Regions from separate parts of the Pseudomonas sp. PSE1(2024) genome, predicted to be linked through region 1. Evidence: predicted binding sites of a transcription regulator. Region 1 holds the regulator's gene; the other holds the start of a gene.
The links. Region 1 encodes FliA, which starts transcription of late flagellar genes. Its sites were predicted from a motif close to CTAAAGTTTNNNNNNNNNNNGCCGNTAA; they were not measured.
Positions count from the first base shown of each region.

Region 2: the regulator FliA is predicted to act here: its motif matches at 1,982-2,009, upstream of ABTV87_RS00665 (methyl-accepting chemotaxis protein).

Region 1 is NZ_CP158967.1:1,763,156-1,766,388, reverse strand. It holds gene ABTV87_RS07975 (protein phosphatase CheZ) at 1-689, opposite strand, end outside; gene ABTV87_RS07970 (chemotaxis response regulator CheY) at 708-1,079, opposite strand; gene fliA (RNA polymerase sigma factor FliA) at 1,247-1,987, opposite strand; gene fleN (flagellar synthesis regulator FleN) at 1,984-2,814, opposite strand; gene flhF (flagellar biosynthesis protein FlhF) at 2,928-3,233, opposite strand, start outside.
Region 2 is NZ_CP158967.1:136,721-139,953, reverse strand. It holds gene ABTV87_RS00665 (methyl-accepting chemotaxis protein) at 1-1,866, opposite strand, end outside; gene ABTV87_RS00660 (sigma-70 family RNA polymerase sigma factor) at 2,178-2,678, shown strand; gene ABTV87_RS00655 (FecR domain-containing protein) at 2,678-3,233, shown strand, end outside.

The DNA of each region.
Region 1 (3,233 bases):
AGATGTTTTTGTGGATCTTTTTCAGCAAGCATCGCCGCACGGTCATGTTCGATGCCCGCAAAGCGGTCCACCTGGCTGGCCATGAGCACGAGCTTGAGCAGGTTGCTTTCGACTTCGGTGACCAATTGGGTCACGCGCTTGATCACCTGACCGGTGAGGTCCTGGTAATCCTGGGCGAGCAGAATGTCGTTCAGATTGCTCGACACCGCGCGGTTGTCCGCGCTGCTGCGTGCCAGAAAACCGTCGACCCGGCGCGCCAGTTCACGGAACTCTTCAGCCCCGACCTCACGGCGCATGAAGCGGCCCCAATCGGCGCTCAAGGCCTGGGCTTCGTCAGCCAGGCCATTGACCACAGGGGTCGCGCTTTCCACCAGATCCATGGTGCGGTTGGCGGCAGCTTCGGTCAGTTTGACCACGTAGCCCAGGCGCTCGGTAGCGTCGGTGATTTGCGACACTTCCTCAGCCTGCGGCATGTGCGGATCGATCTGGAAATTGACGATCGCACTGTGCAGTTCACGCGTGAGCTTGCCCACTTCCTGGTACAGGCCACGGTCACGGGTCTGATTGAGCTCATGGATCAGTTGCACAGCGTCGCCGAACCTGCCCTTTTCAAGGCTTTCGACCAGTTCGACCGCGTGTTTTTTCAGGGTCGACTCGAAGTCGCCCTGTGAAGATTCTTTATGCTCCATAGCTCCCCCGCGCGTTCATCAGCCGATGCGTTCGAAAATCTTCTCGATTTTTTCTTTCAACGCCTGGGCCGTGAAAGGTTTGACCACATAGCCGTTCACGCCGGCCTGGGCCGCTTCGATGATCTGCTCGCGCTTGGCTTCAGCGGTCACCATCAGCACTGGCAGGTGCTTGAGCTTTTCATCGGCGCGCACGTGGCGCAGCAGGTCGATACCGGTCATGCCGGGCATGTTCCAGTCGGTCACCAGAAAGTCGATGCTGCCGCTGTTGAGCACCGGAATGGCAGTGGTGCCATCGTCGGCTTCAACGGTGTTGGTGAACCCGAGATCACGCAACAGGTTCTTGATGATCCGCCGCATCGTTGAGAAGTCATCAACGATGAGGATTTTCATGTCTTTGTTCAATTCGACCTCCAAGCAGTCTTAAACGCGTCCAGCACCTGGACGCGCCATTTCAATCAATCCGGCAAAACACTCGATGACTGTCTGGAGCACAACAGAGCAAGACCGGTGCCGTTCACCACCGCACCAGCCTCGTTCGCAGTGTCCCCACACTGCCTTCAGCGCGCTCGCCACTCCCCCAAACGCCCCCGCAAGCGGGCCGCGCACTGGCTGTGTAACTGGCTGACCCGCGATTCACTGACGCCAAGGACTTCACCGATTTCCTTGAGGTTCAGCTCTTCGTCGTAGTACAGCGCCAACACCAGTCGCTCACGCTCCGGCAAATTGGCAATCGCGTCCGCCAGCGCGGCCTGGAAACGTTCGTCTTCCAGATCGCGCGACGGCTCCAGATGAGCACTGGCGCCATCCTCGTGCAGCCCTTCGTGTTCGCCGTCCTGCAACAGGTCGTCGAAACTGAACAGCCGGCTGCCCAGGGTGTCGTTCAAAATCCCGTAGTAATCGTCGAGACTCAATTGGAGTTCGGCCGCAACTTCGTGATCTTTAGCGTCACGGCCGGTTTTAGCTTCAATCGAGCGAATCGCGTCGCTGACCATACGGGTATTGCGGTGAACCGAGCGTGGCGCCCAGTCCCCCTTACGGACTTCATCGAGCATCGCACCGCGGATCCGGATGCCCGCGTACGTTTCAAAACTGGCGCCCTTGCTGGCGTCGTATTTGGTCGAGACTTCAAGCAGGCCGATCATCCCGGCCTGGATCAGGTCTTCGACCTGCACACTGGCCGGCAATCGCGCCAGCAAGTGGTAGGCGATGCGTTTGACCAGTGGCGCGTAACGCTCGATCAGCTCGTACTGCGCGTCACGCGCCGACTTTTTGTAAAGGTTCATACCGCTGGCGGTCATAGCACAGGTCCTGCCGTTTGCTGCACGAGGCGCTCGACGAAAAATTCGAGGTGGCCGCGCGGGTTGGCGGGCAGCGGCCAGGTGTCGACCTTCTGTGCGATCGCCTTGAACGCCAGTGCGCACTTGGAACGCGGGAAGGCTTCATAGACCGCACGCTGCTTCTGCACCGCCTTGCGCACGCTTTCGTCGTAGGGCACCGCGCCGACGTATTGTAGGGCGACGTCGAGGAAGCGATCCGTGACCTTGGTCAACTTGGCGAACAGATTGCGACCTTCCTGCGGGCTCTGGGCCATGTTGGCCAGGACGCGGAAGCGGTTCATGCCGTAATCGCGGTTGAGCAGCTTGATCAGCGCGTAGGCGTCGGTGATCGAGGTCGGCTCGTCGCAGACCACCAGCAAGACTTCTTGCGCTGCGCGAACGAAACTGACTACCGAGTCACCAATACCCGCAGCGGTGTCGATCACCAGTACATCGAGATTGTCGCCGATGTCGCTGAACGCCTGAATCAGGCCGGCATGCTGGGCCGGGCTCAGGTGAACCATGCTCTGGGTGCCGGAAGCGGCCGGCACGATGCGGATCCCGCCGGGGCCTTGCAACAGCACGTCGCGCAGCTCGCAGCGGCCTTCGATCACGTCGGCCAGGGTGCGTTTGGGTGTGAGGCCCAGCAGAACGTCGACGTTCGCCAGCCCCAGGTCGGCGTCCAGCAGCATGACCCGACGGCCAAGCTCTGCCAGCGCCAGGGACAAGTTCACTGACACATTAGTCTTGCCGACGCCACCTTTGCCGCCGGTCACCGCGATCACCTGTACGGGATGCATGCTGCCCATGTTATTTCTTTACCTTGTCTTGCATAGACGGAGGCCACATTACTGGCTGCGCGTTCACAACCGGAACAATGCATGGCAGACCATCGATGTAGGTACAAAAACGGTTCATTACCTCAGCCAACCTGCTTGGTCGGACTGTGGTAGATATCAGCGAACATGTCAGCCATGGCTTCTTCGCTGGGTTCTTCCTGCATTTGCACACTGACGGCGCGGCTGACCAGTTGATGACGGCGCGGCAGATGCAGATCATCCGGAATACGCGGCCCATCGGTCAGGTAGGCGACCGGCAGTTCGTGACTGATCGCCAGGCTCAGCACTTCGCCAAGGCTTGCCGTCTCATCCAGTTTAGTCAGGATGCACCCGGCCAGCCCGCAACGCTTGTAACTGTGATAAGCGGCGGTTAGAACCTGTTTCTGGCT
Region 2 (3,233 bases), 1.6 Mb from region 1:
GTCCACCAGCTGTTTCAAACGGTTGGCCTGCTGCGACAACGCATCGCAATCCTTCAACGTTTCATTGAGGTTGGCCACGCTCTGCTGGTTCAGCAGGTTGATCTGGTTGACGTCGACGTTGAGGGTTTCCACCACCGCAGTCTGCTCTTCGGTAGCGGCTGCCACCGACTGGTTCATGCCGTCGATTTCGCCGATGCGCTGGGTCACGCTGACCAGGCGCAGACCGGCCTGGTTCGCCACTTCAACGGTCTCCTCGCTGGACGCCTGACTGGCGTTCATGGTGGTCACCGCTTCGCGCGAGCCGACCTGCAGCGAGGTGATCATCTTGTGGATCTCTTCCGCCGATTCCTGGGTGCGGTGAGCGAGGTTGCGCACTTCGTCCGCCACCACCGCGAAACCGCGTCCGGCTTCACCGGCACGGGCCGCTTCGATGGCCGCGTTGAGCGCCAGCAGGTTGGTCTGCTGGGAGATGCCTTTGATTACATCGAGAATGTGGCCGATGTTATCGGTGCTCGCATTCAGGGTTTCGATCTGGGTGCACGACAGGCTGATCTTCTGCGACAGCTCGGTCATCGCCTGAATCGTCTGCTCGACCACCTGACGACCGTCATCGGCCTGCTCGCTCGCGCCGCTGGCGTGTTGCGAAGCGTCAGCCGCGTTACGGGCGATTTCCTGGGTGGCGGCACCCAGTTGATTGATCGCGGCAGCCACGCTGTTGGTGCGTGCGCTTTGTTCGTCGGAACCGATGATCGAGGCGTTGGACGATGCCATCACCCGTTGCGACAGGTCGTGTACGTGGCGAGTCGCGGAAGACACTTCGGAGATCGAAGCGTGAATCCGCTCTACGAACTGGTTGAACGAACTGCCCAGCTCACCGAACTCGTCTTTGCTTTCCACTACCAGACGACGGGTCAGGTCACCTTCACCCTGAGCGATGTCCTGCATCGCACGGCCCATGGTGATCAGCGGACGCATCAGTACGGTGATCAGCAGGCTCAGGAAGACTGCAATCGCGCCCACCGCGACGAACATCGCAATCACTGCCGAGGTACGGAACTGGCTGAGTGCGGCGTAGGCCTTGTCGCGGTCGATCGACAGACCGATGTACCACTCGGCATTCGGCAGACCCGCGACCGGGGTGAACGACAGGATGCGTTCCTGGCCGTTGAGCACTACGTTCTGGTTGCCCTTCTCGATGCGCACACCGGCGTTCGGGTAGATGTCCTTGAGGTTCTTCATCACCTGGTCTTTGTCCGGGCTGACGATCACCTGACCGTCACCGCTGACCAGGAACGCGTGGCCCAGGCCACCGAAGTCCACCGAGTTGATGATCTTCACCAGGGTTTCCAGGCTCAGGTCACCGCCCACGACGCCGAGCAGCTCGCCGTTCTTTTTCACCGGCATGGCGATGGTCACCACCAGACCGCCAACGGCGGCCATGTATGGCGGGGTCAACATGGTCTGGTCAGCGGCCACGGCCTGCTTGTACCAGGGACGCTGACGCGGATCGTAGCCGTCCGGCATCTTCGCGTCCGGGCGCTGGGTGAACACACCGTTGGCCTGACCGACGTAGGTGAACTGGAAGTTCGAGGTGAAGGCCGGTTGATCGACCAGCCCCGGGAAGTCGGCGTTCTTGCCTTGATGGGCGACGTTCTGCGCGAGGTTTTCCAGCACCAGAATCCGCCCGCTCATCCAGTTCTGCACACTGCTGGCGGTCAGGTCGCCGGCCTGCTGGACGGATGACTGGAGGTTCTGGCGAATGGTGTTTCGCTGCAGATAGTCGTTGTACAAAGTGAACAGCGCGAACGCCAGGACCACGACGCCCGAGGCGGCCAACAGGATTTTATGGCTGAACTTGAGATTCATTTCATGGGACTTCTTATGCCAAAAGTGGGGATGCGTTCCGGATGCAACATTCCATGTACAGCGCAGGCAGCGTTCTGATGGCCGCTCTACTTTGGTGCACGCATGTCTCACCAGTCTGTCGGCACGCTTTGGAGAAAACTTAGGGCTTTGCAGGAAATGGACGGCATTTCTGCCAGATTCCCGCCGAACGGCGTGCCAGAGCGTTCGCCTGTCATTTTTTGATGACTGTTTTGCAGCGCCGGTTGCAAATTCTGTAACCCTTGATGACAATGCGACTAATTATCATTTGTGACGTTCGGGCTGTCGCGTTCATGTCCTCTCCTGAGTTTGCAGTACAGGCGCTTTACAGTAGTCATCACGGCTGGCTCAACGGCTGGTTGCGCACTCGGCTGGGCAATGCCGCCGATGCAGCGGATCTGGCTCAGGACACGTTCGTGCGTTTGCTGCAACGCACCGAGCGTCTGGAACTCAAGGCACCTCGCGCATTCTTGCGCACGGTTGCTCGGGGTTTAGTGATCGATCATTGGCGCCGTGAAGAAATTGAACGCGCCTATCTGGAAACCATCGCCCATTTGCCTGAAGCCGAAACCCCGAGTGCCGAATCCCGCGCATTGGTGATCGAACTGCTCGAAAGCATTGCCCGCATGCTTGAAGGCTTGAAGCCGAAAGTGCGTCAGGCATTTCTGCTGGCGCAGTGCGAAGGTTTGACCCACAAGCAGATCGCCGAGCAAATGGGCCTGTCCTTGCGCTCGGTGGAACGCTACGTCGCCGATGCGCTGTATCACTGCTACGTGCTGCGGTACGAAAACTGATGCCGGTGGATAACCTCTCGCTTGGCCGACGCGCCGAGCCACCGCAACAAGTCGTCCGACAGGCCATTCACTGGCTCCTGCGCCTGCGCAACAACCATGGCAATCCGCGCCTGAATCGCCAGTGCGAACAATGGCGCGCCGAACACCATGATCACGAACTGGCCTGGCAGCGGGTGCAGTCTCTGCAAGCCGAACTGACCCACAATCTGCGTGCCGTGCCCGGTGCGCAGGTGGCGTTCAACACGCTGGAAAACAGTGCTCAGGGTCTGGGTCGACGTCGGGCATTGAAGCTGTTGTCCGGCGCGCTGCTGATGGGTTCGGCGGGATGGCTGGCCAGCGACACTTCCGCCTGGCAACAGTGGAGCGCCGACTACGCCACCGCCACTGGCGAGCGCCGTGGCTTCCAGTTGCCGGACGGCACGCGGATCGAACTCAACACCGCCAGCAGCGTGGATCTCGATTACACCGCGCAGCAACGGCTGATCAAACTGACCCGTGGAGAAATCATCGTCACCTGTGGCGGTGCCGATGAAGGTGCGTCGTTTGACCGACCAC